3 regions of the Streptomyces sp. NBC_01520 genome follow, and region 3 is predicted to be linked to each of the others. Evidence: riboswitches for the same ligand, from Rfam matches in the RefSeq annotation. Region 3 holds a riboswitch; each other region holds the start of a gene.
What was found. A riboswitch is a leader RNA that binds a small molecule or an ion and turns the genes downstream of it on or off. The one in region 3 is predicted to bind cobalamin.

Region 1: it holds a riboswitch for cobalamin, as region 3 does, so the genes downstream of both, OG524_RS10740 (prenyltransferase/squalene oxidase repeat-containing protein) here and OG524_RS24520 (ribonucleoside-diphosphate reductase subunit alpha) in region 3, are expected to answer to the same signal.
Region 2: it holds a riboswitch for cobalamin, as region 3 does, so the genes downstream of both, OG524_RS08315 (cobalamin biosynthesis protein) here and OG524_RS24520 (ribonucleoside-diphosphate reductase subunit alpha) in region 3, are expected to answer to the same signal.

What each region holds. Positions count from the first base shown of each region.
Region 1 is NZ_CP109404.1:2,362,453-2,368,363, reverse strand. It holds gene OG524_RS10755 (ABC transporter ATP-binding protein) at 1-511, opposite strand, end outside; gene OG524_RS10750 (energy-coupling factor transporter transmembrane component T) at 508-1,659, opposite strand; gene OG524_RS10745 (SCO2322 family protein) at 1,656-2,342, opposite strand; gene OG524_RS10740 (prenyltransferase/squalene oxidase repeat-containing protein) at 2,339-3,592, opposite strand; cobalamin riboswitch at 3,699-3,822, opposite strand; gene OG524_RS10735 (hypothetical protein) at 4,031-4,495, shown strand; gene OG524_RS10730 (PHB depolymerase family esterase) at 4,477-5,911, opposite strand, start outside.
Region 2 is NZ_CP109404.1:1,823,211-1,829,121, reverse strand. It holds gene OG524_RS08325 (putative cobaltochelatase) at 1-1,409, opposite strand, end outside; gene OG524_RS08320 (cobyric acid synthase) at 1,406-3,076, opposite strand; gene OG524_RS08315 (cobalamin biosynthesis protein) at 3,073-4,020, opposite strand; cobalamin riboswitch at 4,149-4,278, opposite strand; gene OG524_RS08310 (hypothetical protein) at 4,427-4,642, opposite strand; gene OG524_RS08305 (anion permease) at 4,655-5,911, opposite strand, start outside.
Region 3 is NZ_CP109404.1:5,351,292-5,357,202, forward strand. It holds partial or broken gene OG524_RS24505 (GlxA family transcriptional regulator) at 1-396, opposite strand, end outside; gene OG524_RS24510 (hypothetical protein) at 478-612, shown strand; gene OG524_RS24515 (ribonucleotide-diphosphate reductase subunit beta) at 687-1,703, opposite strand; gene OG524_RS24520 (ribonucleoside-diphosphate reductase subunit alpha) at 1,703-4,099, opposite strand; cobalamin riboswitch at 4,235-4,372, opposite strand; gene OG524_RS24525 (GNAT family N-acetyltransferase) at 4,412-4,912, opposite strand; gene mctP (monocarboxylate uptake permease MctP) at 5,039-5,911, opposite strand, start outside.

The sequences.
Region 1 (5,911 bases), 3.0 Mb from region 3:
CGGACGTCGGCTCGTCCAGGACCAGGACCTTCGGATGCGGGGTGAGGACCGACCCGATCGCGACCCGCTGCCGCTGGCCGCCGGACAGCGTGGCGATCGGCCGGTCGCGCAGCTCCGCCAGGCCCAGCAGGTCCAGCGTCTCCTCGACCCGCCGCCGCATCACGTCGGGGGCCAGGCCCAGCGACTCCATGCCGTACGCCAGTTCGTCCTCGACGGTGTCGGTGACGAAGTGCGCGAGCGGGTCCTGGCCCACCGTGCCCACCAGATCGGCGAGTTCACGGGGCTTGTGGATACGGGTGTCCCGGCCGTCGACCGTCACCCGGCCGGTCAGCACACCGCCGGTGAAGTGCGGAACGAGACCGGAGACGGCACCCAGCAAAGTCGACTTGCCGACCCCGGACGGGCCGACGAGCAGCACCAGCTCACCCTCGGGAACCGTGAGGTCGACCCCCGAGAGCGTGGGACGGTCCGCTCCCTCGTACCGCACCGAAACCTGCTCGAACCGGATCACGCCTGCTCCTGGGAGTTCTTGGGGGAGGCCGACGGCGGGACGGGCGCCACGGCGGCGGGCAGCAGCCCGATCAGCACCGCGGCGGCGGGCCACAGCGGCAGTACGGGAGCGGTCAGCGGCACGACACCGGGGTACAGCGCCGCCGGATCGGCGGCGGCCGCCCAGAACATCGCCCCGGCCACGGCGGCACCCGAGCCCGCGACCAGCCAGGCACGCGCGCCCCACCGGTCCGGCCGGTAGCGGGTGCGGACCGTGCGCCGGCCGCCCAGCCCGAGCCCCGCCAGGGCGGCGGCCAGTCCGGCCGGCAGCAGCGGCAGCCCGTAGACCGCGCCCTGCGCGGACAGCAGCGCGTACGTTCCCGCGCACACGCCCAGCAGCCCGCCGAGCGTCAGCGCGTTCGTGGTGCGGCGGACGGAGGCAGGGACCTCGGCCGTGCGCCCGTACCCCCGCGCGTCCATCGACGCCGCCACCGCCACCGAACGCTCCAGGGCGCCCTCCAGCACCGGCAGCCCGATCTGGAGCACCGCCCCGATCCCGCCGGTCGGCCGGCCGCGCAGCCTGCGGGCGGTCCGCAGTCGCACCACGTCGGCGACCAGATTCGGTGCGAACGTCATCGCGACGACGACGGCCACCCCCACCTCGTACAGCGCTCCCGGCAGCGACTTCAGCAGCCGCGCCGGGTTGGCGAGCGAGTTCGCCGCACCGATACAGATCAGCAGGGTCGCCAGCTTCGCCCCGTCGTACAGTGCGAACACGACCTGCTCGGCCGTGACCCGGCCGCCGATCCTGACGCCCTGCGCCCAGTCGGGCAACGGCAGTTCGGGGAGCGTGAACAGTGTGTGCGTACCCGGGACCGGTGAGCCGAGGAACACGGAGAACACCAGCCGCACACCGACGACGAACAGCCCCAGCTTGATGAACGCCCCGTACGAACGGGCCCACGGCGCATCCGTACGGCGCGCCGCCACCACATAGCCCGCCACGCCCACCAGCAGTCCGAGCAGCAGCGGATTGGTCGTACGGGACGCGGCCGTGGCCAGACCGAGCGCCCACAGCCACCAGGCCCCGGCCGGCAGCGCGTTGCTGCGGGTCGCCTCGGGAGCGCGCAGGGCACGGTGCGGCCGGGCCGCGCCGGCTTCGCGGGTCATCGGCGGCGACGGGCCTGCAGCACCGCGGCGACACCCAGCAGGAGCACCGCACCGACCCCGGTGAGCACACCGGCCGACGGACCGCCGCCGTCCGGGTCGCCGGCGGCATCCCCGGCGTCCGCGGCGGTCGCCGGGGCCGAGCCGCCGGACCCCGGGGCACCGGAGTCCCCGCCGACCTGCTCACCGCAGCCCGACGCCGGATAGCCCGAGATCGCGCAGAGCATCGCCGAACTGTCGTACCGCAGCGGCTTCGCCACCGAGGCGAGCGCCTCCGCGGTGCTCGCCTCCGGCGCCACCCGCGCACAGGCGGTGCGCGGCACGGGCGGTGTCTCACCGTCCGGGGCGTCCGCCGCCGTGCCCGGGTCGATGACCAGCGCGATCCGCTTGAGGCCGTCCTTCGCCAGGGTGCCCGCGCAGATCGCCCCGAAGTCCGGGGCGCGGCGCGGCTGCGCCGAGTCCGAGGAGTCCTCGCTCACCGAGAAGCGGAAGCCCTGCACGGCGCCGTCGTCGGGCCGCACCAGGGACGGGCCCTGCGTGGCGTACGTCCAGTTCTTCCCGCCGTCGCCCTCCCAGAACGACCAGTAGCGGTAACCCGCCGCCTGCGCGCTCCCCGCGGCCGGCACGACCAGCAGGGCGCCGACGAGGAGAAGCAGTGCCGCGGTGCCGCCCGGCGGGCGCCTCACAGCTGCTGGTTCTTCCGGCGCCCGCTGAGCAGGAAGCCGATGCCCGCGCCGAAGGCGAGTCCGATGCCGACCAGCCACCAGACGCCGAGCCCGCCGTCGTCGCTGCTCGTGTCCTTCGGCTCCTGCGCGGTCGTGGTAGGCGAGGGCACGGCGGTCGCGGCGGGCGCCGGGCCCGTCGCGTTGAGCTGCTTGACGAGGTCGACGCCCCCGAAGTCACGGGCGTCGGTCCCGGTCGCGTGCGCGGCGAGCACCAGCTGCGCGGTGGCGGCGGGGCCGCCCTCCTTCGCCCAGCCCAGCGCGTTCTTCTCCAGGTAGGCGACCGCTCCGGCCGCCTTGTCCTTGTGACCCGACGCCGCCAGCGCGACGACGGCGTCGGCGGTGTTGCCGAAGTCCGGCTGCGGCTCGGTGTCCTCGGCGCCCGGCATCGGCGGCAGCTCCAGATGACCGGAGCCGGCCAGGGCGCCCGCGAGGTAGAAGGCGCCGTTCTGCGCGGACTGCTCCGGGGTCAGGTCCGTGCCCTTGGCGCAGGAGGGCGCCTTCGCCGCGTTGGAGGTGCCGGCCGCCATGCCCTTGCCCATCGCGCCGAGCACCGCCGCCGCCGTGGCGTCCGCGTTGGCCGTGAGCTTGCCGTTCTTGTCCGGCTGGTAGGCGAACGCCCCGCCGTCCTTCCCCCCGCACGGCAGGGCGAACGACTGCAGCGCCGTGTACGGCGTGCTGCCGCCCGGCTTCGTGACCGCGGCCAGCGGTACGCCCGCCCGGGCCAGTGCGCCGATCACGACGGCGGTGGAGTTGGCGTCGCTCGGGCTGCCCGGGTTGTAGCCCCAGCCGCCGTCCTCGTTCTGCACGGACTTCAGCCAGGTGACGCCCTTGTCCACGACCTCGCGGTGCACGGCCAGCTCGACCACGGCCTGGACCGCCGCCGCGGTCGCGTTGGTGTCCGCCACCGTCTTGTCGTCACAGGGCACGGAGGCGTCGCGGTACGAGGTGAAGGCCCCGTCGGCGCACTGCTGGCCGACGAGCCAGTCCACCGACTGCGTGGCAGGCGTGACGAGCTCGATCTTCTGCGCCAGGAAGGCCACCGACTGGCGCCACACGCCGTCGTACGCCGGGTCCTTCGTCCCGTACAGACCGGGCGGCAGCGCCGCGGACGGAGAGGGGGACGGGCTCGGGGCGGCGACCGCCGCAGGGGCGGCGGCGGCACAGAGCACGGCGGTGATCGCGAGCGCTGCCGCGCGGCGGCGTACGGTCATGGCGGGCTGGGCCTCTCCTGCGAGGACCGGGCTCGGGCACACGGATGCACCGGGCTCCGGCCCCGTATACCTCGACGGTGCCGGCCACCGGGGTTCCGGTGGCACGAGCCGGTCACGCTCACGCACGGGGCATTCCGGCTGACCGTCCCTGGGGACGGATGACGGCTGCGGGCCAGCGCCGGATTCGCACCGGCTTCCCCCCGTACGGGCATGATGACGACCCGTTCACTCTACCGGGGCGCTCCACGCCCTCCCCGGGCGCACGGCGACGGGACCGGCCGCGATCCCGGGGAAAGGGCTTCCCAGCAGGTCAAAGCCCGTGCGAAACTCCGGCGGGGGATCAAACGGGCGGGCGCCCGTGGACAGGAACGACCGGGGCGGGAAGCACCAGTGCGTACAAGAGGAACGGCGGCAGCGGCCGCCGCGGTGAGCGCATTCATGACGGTGACCGCGGGCTGCGGTCCCGTCGGCGAGGAGGGGGCCGCGCCGAAACCGTCGCCCGTGCCCACCGTGGCGTTCACCAAGGAGACGGTGACCGGCGAGATAGCCGCCGTCGCCGGGACCGCGGGACTTCCCGCCGGTGACACCTCCACGGCCGGTCTGCCCGCGGGCGACTGGCAGGAGTGCATCGCCCCCTGGATGGGCGACGCGCCGGCCGCGGGGGCGGCCGACGCCTTCGAGGCGGCCGTGCGGCAACTGCGCCAGCGGGACTGGGAGATCGTCTCCAGCCACGCGGAGCAGGACGTCACCTTCCGCACCCTCGCCAAGCGGGGCTGGAAGGTGTACGCCCGGCACTACGCGATGGCGGGCTTCGGCACGGAGCAGATCGTGTCGCTCACCGCGGTCGAGGACGGCTGCGAACTGCCCGAGGAGATCAGGGGCGACTACGAGGACCCGGCCTGACAGCCGGAGTCGGCGATCACGAAGTGGCCCGTCGGTGACTCCCTGAGCGTGTGCGTGACGAACACGTTGTACAGGCCCATGTTCTGCCCGGAGCCGTTCGCGTAGACGTACCCGCCCGAGGTGCGGGCCCGTCCCGCCGTCACGTGCGCGTAGTTCGTCGCCTCGACGCACCGGGCGGGTACGGTACCGCCCGTGGTGGTCGCCGTCACCGCCGTCGAGACGGCTCCGACGGTTCCCGAGGAGTCGACCGCCGCCACCGTCCAGCGGTACGCGGTCCCGGCGCCCAGCCCGGTGTCCGTGACCGAGGGCGAGGCCGGTGCGGCCACCTGGGCGCCGTCGCGGTACACCCGGTACGAGGCGGCTCCCGCGACCGCGTCCCACACCAGCGAGGCCGTGCCGTCCGTGACCCCGGTGACCGTCAGACCGGCCGGGGCGGGCAGTCCGTCCTCGCCGCCCGGGGTGTCCCGGTCCAGGCCCCAGAACAGGCCCGTGCGGTACGTCGAGCAGATCGTGTCCAGGAAGTACGCGGCCGTCGACCCGCACTGCCCGTCGCCCGACCCCGGGTCCACGGCCAGGCCGTGCCCCATGCCGGAGACCGAGAACGTCTCCACGGCCGGCTGCCCGGACGCGTCCTCGTACACGCTCCGGGTCGTGCCGCCGGGCAGGCTCTCCGTGCGGGACGGGGTCTGGCCGATCCCCCAGACGTCGGTCCACTGGTCGCGCAGCGCCGTGGCGTTGGCCGGGTGGACCGTGTAGTCCGAGGTGCCCTGCCAGACCGAGACCCGGGGCCAGGGGCCGGTCCAGCCCGGGTAGGAGGCGCGGACCTTGTCGCCCCACTGGGCGGGCGACAGCTTCTGCGGGCCCGTCTGGCAGCCCGACGCGGCGGCCTGGCTGGTGGCGCACTGCGCGGGCAGCCCGGAGGCCACGGACCCGCCCGCGAACACGTCCGGGTAGGCGGCCAGCAGGTCGGCGGCCATCCCGCCGCCCGCCGACAGTCCGGTGACGTACACCCGGCGGCCGTCGGAGCCGTACGTCTGCTTCGCGTACTCGACCATCTGCGCGACGGACGCGGCCTCCCCCCGGCCCCGGGTGCTCTCGGCCGGGTCGAACCAGCCGAAGCAGGACAGCGGGTTGTTCGCCGACGTCGTCTGCGGGAAGACGACGTCGAAGCCCCACAGGTCGGCGTACTGCGGCCAGCCCGAGTGGGAGTAGTAGGCGTCGGCGGACTGTGCGCAGCCGTGCAGCGCGACGACGAGGGGCGCGCCCGCCGGCACGTCGTCGGGCGTGTAGGCGTACATCTGCAGACTGCCGGGATTCGAGCCGAAGCCCGTGACCTGCCGCAGACCGGCGGCGGCCGTGGCCGGCGGGGCGGCCAGAGCGGTACCGGGGGCCGGGGCGAGCAGGATCAGGACGGCG
Region 2 (5,911 bases), 3.5 Mb from region 3:
AGCCCCCGCCCGGACCGCCCGCGTGCCCGCTGGTGCGGCGCCGCGGCCTGCACGGTCGCCGCCAGGTGCAGCTTCGTCAGGGCGCCCTCCGGCCGCCGGGCCCCGGTGGTCCGCCCGTGCTCCGTACGGGCCCGGGACCGCCGCCCGGCCGCACCCTCGCCGAGACCGGGCACGCTGAGCATCTTCGTACGGAACGGCTCCGAGGCGCGTACGGGCTGCTGCTCCCCGCCGTGCGACGGCGAGGGCGAGGGCCGCCCCTGCTCCGGGGCCTCGCCGCCCTGCTCGGGACCGGAGTCACCGCTCCGGTCCGGGGCGTCGGGACCGGAGTCCTGCGGAGGCACCCCGCCACCGCCGCCGGGCCCGTCGGGATCGGGCTCGCCGTCGCCCTCACCCTCGTCGCCCGCCGCGTCCTTGAGCGTGTCGTCCAGCTTGTCCTCGTCGAGCCCCGGCGCGTCGAACGGATTGCGGCGACGCCGGTGGGGGAGCGCGAGCAGGGCGGCCTGCCGCACGTCCTCGGCGGTGACCTCGTCACGCCCCGCCCACGCGGCCAGCGCGGTCGCGGTCCGGGCCATGACGATGTCGGCACGCATCCCGTCGACCTCGAACGCCGCGCACGTAGCCGCGATCTGCCGCAACACGCCGTCCCCGAGCACCACCCGGGGCAGCAGGACACGCGCGGCGGCGATCCGGTCCCGCAACGCGGCCTCCTCCGCCGCCCACCGGCCGGCGAACCCGGCGGGATCGTCGTCGTACGCGAGCCGCCGCCGCACGACCTCGACCCGCTGATCGGTGTCGCGGGAAGCCGCCACCTCGACGGTCAGCCCGAAGCGGTCCAGCAACTGCGGGCGCAGCTCACCCTCTTCGGGGTTCATCGTCCCGACCAGCAGGAACCGCGCCGCATGCCGTACGGAGACGCCCTCGCGCTCGACGTACGAGGCACCCATGGCCGCCGCGTCCAGCAGCAGGTCCACCAGGTGGTCATGGAGCAGGTTGACCTCGTCCACGTACAGGATCCCGCGGTGCGCGTCGGCCAGGAGCCCCGGCTCGAACGCCTTCACGCCCTCCGAGAGGGCCCGCTCGATGTCGAGCGCGCCCACCAGCCGGTCCTCCGACGCGCCGACGGGCAGCTCCACGGTCCGCGCCGCCCGTGACACGCCGGTCCCGGCCTCGTGCGGACCGTCGGGACACGCCGGATCGGGCACGACCGGGTCACACGAGAACCGGCACCCGGAAACCACGGACACCTCAGGCATCAGCGCGGCGAGGGCCCGCACGGCGGTGGACTTGGCGGTGCCCTTCTCACCCCGCACGAGCACCCCGCCGACGGCCGGACTGACGGCGTTGAGCAACAGCCCCAGCCGTAGATCGTCCTGTCCGACGATGGCGGTGAAGGGATACGGGGTACTCACAGTGCCTCCTCTGTCACGTGCACAACATCTCCAGCCACACCAGGCGTCCGCCCCGCGTTCCGGGGCACCATTTCAAGCCTGTCCGGCGATTGAGTACCGGGGTCCGGGGCGGAGCCCCGGTCAGGCGCAGCCCCCAGCACCGGTCCTGCCGCAGGCGCACCCGGCGGCACGAACGGCAACCCCCGCGGCGCCCCCTTCGAGATCAACCGCCACAACGCATCCGTGTCCGCGTGCTCCTCGATCAGATCCCCCAGCCGGTCCAGCTGCTCCTCCCGCAACGCCGCGAAACTTGTGTCCGGGGCAGCCACGAACCGCCGCCCCGCCGCCCGCGCCACCTCCTCCAGGAACCGCCGCCGGAACCCGTCGCTCTCCAGCGACCCGTGCCAGTGCGTCCCCCACACCGAGCCCACCCGGCACCCGTCCAGGAACGGCTCACCGCCGCGCACCTCAGCGACCCCGTGATGGATCTCGTACCCCTCCACGGGCTCCCCGAGCGCCGAGCCGACAGGCCGGCCCAGCACCTTCTCCCGGCCGAAGCGGACCCGCACCGGCAGCAGCCCGAGCCCGTCGACGAGCCCCGCCCGCGACTCAACCTCGTCCTCGATCGACTCACCCAGCACCTGGAACCCGCCGCAGATGCCCAGCACCGGACGCCCCTCGGCGGCCCGCCGCGCCAGCGCGCCGGCCAGCCCCCGCTCACGCAGCCACGCGAGCGCCTTCACCGTGCCGCGGGTACCGGGCACGATCACCAGATCCGCGTCCGCCAGCTCCTCGGCCCGGTCCACGAACCGCACCACCACACCCGGCTCGGCCGCCAGCGCGTCCACATCGGTGAAGTTCGACATCAGCGGCACGGCACACACCGCGACCCGCAGGACGTCCTCCCCGTGCGGCGGGGCGACGACCGACTCCCGGACGGCGCCGCGCATCGACACCCGCAGCCCGTCCTCCTCGTCGATGCCCAGACCGTGGGCGAACGGCAGCACCCCGTACGTCCGCCGCCCCGTGAGCTCGTACAGCATGTCCAGACCGGGCTCCAGCAGCGAGACGTCACCCCGGAACTTGTTCACGAGGTACCCCGCGACCAGCTCCTGGTCCTCGGCGGCCAGCAGCGCCGTCGTACCGAAGAACGAGGCGAACACCCCGCCCCGGTCGATGTCCCCGACGACCAGCACCGGAAAGCGCGCGGCCCGCGCGACGCCCATGTTCACGATGTCCGTACGCCGCAGATTGATCTCGGCCGGACTGCCCGCCCCCTCGCAGATCACGGCGTCATACGTGCCCCGGAGCTGCTCCAGACAGTCCACGACCGTCCCGAACAGCGCCTCCTGCCGCCCCCCGTGATAGCCGCGCGCACTCATCTCGCCGACCGGCTTCCCCATCAGGACCACCTGACTGGAACGGTCGCCGCCGGGCTTGAGCAGCACCGGATTCATCAGCGCGGTCGGCTCCACCCGGGCGGCCTGCGCCTGCATCGCCTGGGCGCGGCCGATCTCGGCGCCCTCACGGGTGACGAAGGAGTTCAGTGACATGTTCTGTGCCTTGAACGGCGCGACCTTCACCCCCCGGCGCACCAGCCACCGGCAGATCCCCGCCGTGACGACGCTCTTGCCCGCGTCCGAGGTGGTCCCCGCGACCAGCAGCCCGCCGCCCGGTCCTGCGCTCATGCCCGACCCCTCCGTCCCACGGCCAGCCGACCGGCCACACACACGCCGAGGGCCAGCACACTCACGCGGCGCGACAGCCGCACCGCGCGTTCGATGTCCGCGACCCGCACGACCCGGCCCGCCTCCCCGTTGAGCACGGGCCGGTGCTCGACCCGTCCGCCGTACGCGAGGGTGCCGCCGAGCCGTACGCCGAGCGCACCGGCGAACGAGGCCTCGACCGGGCCCGCGTTGGGGCTCGGATGCTTCCCGGCGTCGGCCCGCCAGGCCCGTACGGCCGCGCGCGGGTTCCCCCCGGCGGCCACCGCGAGCACGGCCGTGAGGCGCGCGCCGGGCCAGCCGGCGAGGTCGTCGAGCCGGGCCGAGGCCCAGCCGTAGCGCAGGTGGCGGGGCGACCTGTGACCGACCATGGCGTCCAGGGTGTTGACGGCCCGGAACCCGACCAGGCCGGGCACCCCGCCCAGCGCACCCCACACCAGGGCCCCCACGACGGCGTCGGAGGTGTTCTCGGCGACGGACTCCACCACCGCGCGGGCGATCTGCTGCTTGTCGAGGGAGTACGGGTCACGGCCGCACAGATGCGGCAGGCGCTCCCGGGCCACCTCGATGTCACCGGCGGCGAGAGCGCCGCCGATGGTGCGGGCCTCGCGGCCCAGCGACGTCCCGCCGACGACGGACCAGGTGGCGGCGGCGGTCAGGGCCACGGCCGCGGCGGGACGGTTCCGTACGGCGCGGGCGGCCAGGGCGGCGGCGCCCGCAGCGCCTCCGGCGCAGACCAGCGCGTGCAGGGCGCCCCGGCCACGGTCGTCGCGCCACAGCCGGTTCTCGACGCCTGCCGCGGCCCGCCCGAAGGCGGCGACGGGATGACCCCGCCGCGGATCACCGAGGAGCAGGTCGCCGAGCAGACCGGCGGCGGCGCCGTACGCGAAGATGCGGTCGGCTCGCACGGTTCAGCCGGCCGTCGCGCCTCGGAGGGCCTTCGTCACGGGTGGCACAGGGACCGACGCACGGCAGCCAGGCATGGCAGATGTCCTCACTCAGGGTCCGCGCCCTGGTTCGACGTGACCGGCGACGAGAGTCTCCTGGCTTCCGGATCCGCAGCTTCCCCGGCCTTCCGGTCCGCGGTGGCGGACCGTGACCTCCATGAGAGGGCTGCTCCCCGGTGACAGTGGCGGGACCGCGCCGGATTCGCACCGGCTTCCTCTCCTGTCGCCGTAAATGGCTCCGGCAGTCCACCACGCTCCGCGAACGCCCGTCAACCTGCCGTTGACCTGCGAGGCTTCAGTGTGCGCAGACGCACACCGGGCCGGACACACAGGTGTGTGTCCGGCCCGGTGCGACCACGTGCGGTGGTCAGGCGACGATCAGATGGATCCCGTACGCCACGGCCGCCACGCACAGTGCGAAGCAGGCGTACGCGCCGGAGCGCGTCATCACGGAGGAGCCGCCCTGCGCCGTCGGCGCCTTGGCGAGACCGATGATGCCGAGGGTGAAGAGGCCGACCAGTGCGACGGTGACCACGAGGCTGACGCCGAAGACGGAAGCGAGAGCTGCCCAGTCGATGTTCATTCGGATCTGTCCTTACACCGTGGCCGGTCGGGCCGGGTCGGCCGGGGTTCCGGCCGTCGGGGCCGGGGCCGGGATGGTGGTCTTGAGGTCCGGGACGCCGGAGCCGACGGGCGGCGGGCTGACGGCCGCGATGGCGGTGGTGACGACACCCGCGGGCTCGGCGTCGGTCGCGTTGACGTTGGTGTGGTCGACCGGCTTGCGGCGCGACAGCATCCAGATGGCTCCGGAGCCCGCCACGAGGAGCACGGCGACCACGCCGACGCCCCAGGGGCCCTGCTTGGTGAGGAACTCCGCGCCCGCGCCGACCAGACCGGCGGCCGGCAGGGTCAGGCCCCAGGCGACGAACATCCGGGTGGCGGTGGACCAGCGGACCACGCCGCCCTTGCGTCCGAGGCCCGCGCCCATCACGGCGCCGGAGCAGGACTGGGTGGTGGAGAGCGAGAAGCCGAGGTGCGAGGAGGCCAGGATGACCGTGGCCGCACTGGTCTGGGCGGCGAAGCCCTGCGGCGGCCTGAGGTCGGTGAGACCGCTGCCCATGGTGCGGATGATGCGCCAGCCGCCGAGGTAGGTGCCCATCGCGATGGCGATACCGGCGGAGGCGATGACCCAGACCGGCGGGTTGGAGCCGGGGGCCAGGACGCCGCCGGTGACCAGGGCCAGGGTGATGATGCCCATCGTCTTCTGCGCGTCGTTGGTGCCGTGGGCGAGGGAGACGAGACCGGCCGAGGCGATCTGGCCGGCCCGGTAGCCCTTGGCGGTCGACTTCAGCTGGGCCTCGTCGGTGATCTTCCGGTTGAGGCGGTACGTCAGTTTCGTGGCCAGCAGCGCGGCCAGACCGGCGACGAGAGGGGCTGCGACGGCGGGCAGCAGGACCTTGGTGACGACGGTGCCGCCGTTGATCGAGGACCAGCCGGCCGACATCACCGCGGCGCCGATGAGGCCGCCGAAGAGTGCGTGGGACGAGCTGGAGGGCAGGCCCACCAGCCAGGTCAGCAGATTCCACAGGATGGCGCCGACGAGCGCCGCGAATATGACCTCGGTTCTGAGGCCGTTCTCATTGATGATCCCGCCGGAGATCGTCTTGGCGACCTCCACCGACAGGAACGCGCCGACGAGGTTGAGAACGGCGGACATGGCCACCGCTGTCTTGGGCTTGAGAGCGCCGGTCGAGATGGTGGTCGCCATCGCGTTGGCGGTGTCGTGGAAACCGTTCGTGAAATCGAACACGAGAGCTGTCACGACCACAATCGCAAGCAGCAGCGTGATGTG
Region 3 (5,911 bases):
CCGGCTCGCCCGCGTGCCGCCAGCGGGTGGTGCGGCGGCCGTCCAGGAGTCCGGCCGCGCCGAGGCCGTACGCGCCGAGCGGACGCTCAGCACCCGCGCGCCGCGTGCCACGGCCAGGCGCAGCGCCTCCAGGACCTCCTCCGGATGGTCCCGCTCCATGAAGTGGCCCCGCCGGGACGGCGACGAGGTCCGCCTCCTCCAGCCGGCCGAACCCGTGGGGCGTGCCGGTGGAGAACCCGGTATGGGTCTTCAGGACCGGGCCCTCCGCGGAGACGACGGCGAAGTCGTGGACGGGAGACCGTCGTCGGACCGGTCGAGCCCGAACACCTCGCACAGCACGCCGAGTTCGAAGGGGTGCATCTCGTCGAGCAGCGGAACGGCGACATTCTTCGGCATGACGCCGGTGTGGCAGTAATTCGATGCTGTGCGACAGTCCTGCCACTGCCGGAATCCGCCCGCGCGGACGACAGCGGAGTCATGAACACATTCCTGAGCCACCTGGTCATAGCAGCGCTTTTCGCCCTGGTCCTGCTGCCCTCACCCGTCGGCCACGGACGTGAGCGCCGGACCGACCGCCAGGTGCGCGAGGCGGAACGGAACGGGCTCCCTTAGCCCCCGGAAACGGCAGGCGCCGCGCAGCCCGTCGTGGCCACGCGGCGCCCGTTCGCCGGAAGTCGGGCGAGGGCCTAGAAGTCGTCGTCGAAGCCGACCGAGCCCTCCACCGCCACCTGATAGGCGGACGGCCGGCGCTCGAAGAAGTTCGTCAGCTCCTGGACCCCCTGCAGTTCCATGAACGAGAAGGGGTTCTCGGATCCGTAGAGCGGCGGGAAGCCGAGCCGGGTGAGCCGCTGGTCGGCGACACACTCCAGGTACTGGCGCATCGACTCGGTGTTCATGCCGGGCAGGCCCTCGCCGCACAGGTCACGGCCGAACTGCAGCTCCGCGTCGACGGCCTCCTTCAGCATGTCGGTGACCTGCTGCTGGAGGGCGTCGTCGAAGAGTTCGGGCTCCTCCTTACGGACGGTGTCCACGACCTCGAAGGCGAAGTTCATGTGCATCGTCTCGTCACGGAACACCCAGTTGGTGCCCGTGGCCAGACCGTGCAGCAGACCGCGCGAGCGGAACCAGTAGACGTACGCGAACGCGCCGTAGAAGAACAGCCCCTCGATGCACGCCGCGAAGCAGATCAGGTTCAGCAGGAAGCGGCGGCGGTCGGTCTTCGTCTCCAGCCGGTCGATCTTCTCGACGGAGTCCATCCACCGGAAGCAGAACTGCGCCTTCTCGCGGATCGAGGGAATCTCCTCCACCGCGTCGAAGGCCGCCGCGCGGTCCTCCGGGTCGGGGAGATACGTGTCGAGCAGCGTCAGATAGAACTGGACGTGCACGGCCTCCTCGAACAGCTGCCGCGACAGGTACAGCCGCGCCTCCGGGGAGTTGACGTGCTTGTAGAGCGTCAGCACCAGGTTGTTGGAGACGATCGAGTCACCCGTGGCGAAGAAGGCCACGAGCCGGCCGATCATGTGCTGCTCACCGGGGGAGAGCTTGGCGAGATCGGCGACGTCGGAGTGGAGGTCGACCTCCTCCACCGTCCAGGTGTTCTTGATCGCGTCCCGGTAGCGCTCGTAGAAGTCCGGGTAGCGCATGGGGCGCAGGGTCAGCTCGAAGCCCGGGTCGAGCAGGTTCTTGGTGGTGTCGGAACTCATTACTGGCAGGCCTCGCAGGACTCGGGGTTTTCGAGCGAGCAGGCGAGGGCGTCCGCGTCGGGCGCCGAAACCTGCTGTACGGGAATGGGTGCGGCGGCAGCGGCCGTCCCGGACGCCGCACGGGCGACCCGGGTCGCCGGACGCGAGCGCAGGTAGTACGTCGTCTTCAGCCCCTGCTTCCAGGCGTACGCGTACATCGAGGAGAGCTTCCCGATCGTCGGCGTCTCCAGGAACAGGTTCAGCGACTGGCTCTGGTCGAGGAACGGCGTACGGGCCGCCGCCATGTCGATCAGACCGCGCTGGGGGATCTCCCACGCCGTGCGGTACAGCGCCCGCACGTCCTCGGGGATCCAGGCGAAGCCCTGCACGGAGCCGCTGGCCTCGCGGAGCGCCTCACGGGTGCGCGCGTCCCACACGCCGAGTTGCTTCAGCTCGTCCACCAGATACGCGTTGACCTGGAGGAACTCACCGCTGAGGGTCTCGCGCTTGAAGAGGTTGGAGACCTGCGGCTCGATGCACTCGTACACACCGGCGATCGAGGCGATCGTCGCCGTCGGCGCGATGGCGAGCAGCAGGGAGTTGCGCATCCCGGTCCTCGCGACGCGGGCGCGCAGCGCGTCCCAGCGCTCAGGCCAGACGACCTCGGTGTCGTAGTGGTCGGGGTGCAGCACACCGCGGGCGGCGCGGGTCTCGGACCAGGCGGGCAGCGGGCCGGACTTCTCCGCGAGGTCGCAGGAGGCCTCGTACGCGGCGAGCATGATCCGCTCGGAGATCTTCGTGGACAGTGCGCGGGCCTCCGGCGAGTCGAAGGGCAGCCGCAGCTGGAAGAAGACGTCCTGCAGACCCATCGCGCCGAGGCCCACCGGGCGCCAGCGGGCGTTGGACCGGCCGGCCTGCTCGGTCGGGTAGAAGTTGATGTCGACCACGCGGTCGAGGAAGGTCACGGCGGTGCGGACGGTGGCGTCCAGCCGCTCCCAGTCCATCTCCCCGCCGGCGACGAACGCGCCGAGGTTGACGGAACCGAGGTTGCAGACGGCCGTCTCGCCGTCGTCGGTGACTTCCAGGATCTCGGTGCACAGGTTCGAGGAGTGCACGACGCGGCCCGGCTCGGCGGTCTGGTTCGCGGTCCGGTTGGAGGCGTCCTTGAACGTCATCCAGCCCTGCCCGGTCTGGGCGAGGGTCCGCATCATCCGGCCGTACAGCTCACGGGCCTGCATGGTCTTGCGGGCCAGCCCCTTGGCCTCGGCCGCCCGGTAGGCGGTGTCGAAGTCGTCGCCCCACAGGTCGACCAGTTCCGGCACGTCGGCCGGGGAGAACAGCGACCAGGCGCCGTCCGCGTCGACCCGGCGCATGAACTCGTCCGGGATCCAGTGCGCCAGGTTGAGGTTGTGCGTACGCCGCTGGTCCTCACCGGTGTTGTCGCGCAGCTCCAGGAACTCCTCGATGTCCGCGTGCCAGGTCTCCAGGTAGACGGCGGCGGCGCCCTTGCGGCGGCCACCCTGGTTGACCGCGGCGACCGAGGCGTCGAGCGTCTTCAGGAACGGCACGATGCCGTTGGAGTGCCCGTTGGTGCCGCGGATCAGTGAACCGCGTGCGCGGATGCGGGAGTACGAGAGGCCGATGCCGCCCGCGTGTTTGGAGAGGCGCGCCACCTGGTGGTAACGGTCGTAGATCGAGTCGAGCTCGTCCAGCGGCGAGTCCAGCAGATAGCAGGAGGACATCTGCGGGTGGCGGGTGCCGGAGTTGAAGAGCGTGGGGGAGGAGGGGAGGTAGTCGAGCCGGCTCATCAGGCCGTACAGCGCGGCCACTTCGTCCAGGGCGTGCGCGGAGGTGTCCTCGGCGAGCCCGGCGGCGACCCGCAGCATGAAGTGCTGCGGGGTCTCGATGACCTGGCGGGTGAGCGGGTGGCGCAGCAGATAGCGGCTGTACAGCGTCCGCAGGCCGAAGTAGCCGAAGCGGTCGTCGGCACGGTCGGCGAGAGCCTGCTCGACCAGCGCGTCGAGGGCCGCCGCGTGCAGCGTGACGAACTCGGCCGTGCGGTCGGCGATCAGGCCCTCGTGGTGACCGGTGGCGACCGAGGCGGAGAAGGACACCGCGCCCTGGCCGACCGCCTCGTCCGCGATCGAGCGGGTGAGGAGCCGGGCGGCGAGCCGGGAGTAGGCGGGGTCCTCGGAGATCAGCCCCGCGGCGGCCTCGGTGGCCAGCGAGCGCAGCTCCGCCTCGTCGGACCGCGCGTTACGGCCGCGCAGCGCGGCGGCGGCGACCCGCCCGGGGTCGGTGTCGGGCAGATCGACGGTGAGATCGGTCAGGGTCCGCAGCAGTGCGGTCCCGGGCCCGTCGGGCGTGGACTCGGCTGAGTCGACCGCTGAAACCGGATCGGCTGGCGCGATGGTCACTGGGGCTATCCCTCGCTCGGCTCGGGGCCGGCGGGAGCGGTGATGCCGGGCAGGGCGGTGCCCCGTTGGGGGCAGCACGGTGCACGGCGTCCACCGGCCCTCCGCGAGGCCCGGACGTATGGCATCCGGCTCGGTCGAGCCGGACACGCTGTCGGCAGGTCTTCGGACTTCCGGGTGCACAGATGCACACGGATCACACCGTTGCGGGACAGTTCCGGATTCGCACCGGATTCCCCTGCGGCGACAGCGAGCACGAGCATACATGTGGGGGCCGCCGATTGCGGCAGCCCCCACATGTAGTGTCGCGGCGGGTCAGAAGGCCAGGCGGAACGTCAGGAGGGTGAAGCCCGGGACAGGGCTCCAGTCCCGCTCCGGGGTCCGTACGAAGCCGAGGCGGCGGTAGATCCGGTGGGCTGCCTCCATGGACGACTGGGTCGACAGGACGATCCCGGAGAGTCCTTCGGTGGCGCGTGCCCGGTCGACGCAGGCCCGTACGAGCGCCTCGCCCGCACCGCGCCCACGCGCCTTCGCGGCGACGGCCAGCATCCGGAACTCCGCTTCGTCCGGGCCGGCGATGTCCGCCCAGGGGCTGCCGGGCGCGACGTAGGTGACACCGCCCAGCAGCCCGCCGTCGGCGTCCACCGCGGCCAGCACCAGAGCCTCCGCGGCCCGTCGCCCGACGGCGCGCAGCTGTTCCAGATAAGGGTCGTCGGCGCCGAGGTCCAGCAGTCCGTCGCCGAGATACGCCTGGGCGGTCATCTCGCCCAGGGCCTCGTGCTCCTCGGTGCGCACCCGTCTGATCGAGACATCCATGGCCGTCAGTCTGCCCCGGGCGGCAGGCCCCGCGCACACCCCAATTTCCTGGGTGGGGTGCCCCGCTCATGGTTCCGTCCCGGCGGGGTGGACCCCACCGGGACGGAACACGTCACTCCGAGGGGGTCAGTGACCGCCCGGGGCGCCCACCGTGGCCGGCGGGAGCTTCTCCTGGACGCCGGGGTCGCCCACGTCCGCCGTGTAGTCGGACGGGGACGTCTCGTCGATGCCCGCCGGGGCCTTCAGCGCGTTGAGGACGAAGGTCAGCACGATCACCACGACGACGTTCAGCACGAACGCGGTGAGACCGATGTAGCCGATCTCCCCGATACCGGGGATCTCCTTCGAGGAGCCGCCGAAGTGCTTCTGGGTGGGGCTCGCGACACCGTACGCGGCCACCGTGCCGTACAGCATGCCGACCGCCCAGCCCGCGATCAGGGCCCAGCGGTGGAACCACCGGGTGAACAGGCCGCCGACCAGGGCCGGCATCGTCTGGAGGATCCAGATCCCGCCGAGCAGCTGGAAGTTGATCGCCACCGTCTTGTCCATGGTCAGGACGAAGGCGAGCGCCCCGACCTTGACCAGGAGGGAGACCAGCTTGGAGACCTTGGTCTCCTGCGCGGGGGTGGCGTCGGGTTTGATGAAGTCCTTGTAGATATTTCGGGTGAAGAGGTTTGCCGCCGCGATCGACATAATCGCCGCAGGTACCAGAGCGCCGATTCCGATGGCGGCGAACGCCACACCGGCGAACCAGTCGGGGAACATGTCTTCGAACAGCTGCGGAATGGCCAACTGTCCGTTGTCCACCTTCACCCCGGCGGCGATCGCCATGAATCCGAGCAGCGCCAGCAGACCCAGCATCAGTGAATACAGCGGCAGGATCGTGGTGTTGCGCCGGATCACCTCACGGCTGCGGCTGGAGAGCGTCGCAGTGATCGAGTGCGGATACATGAAGAGCGCCAGCGCCGATCCCAGGGCCAGCGTGGCATATCCCCAATG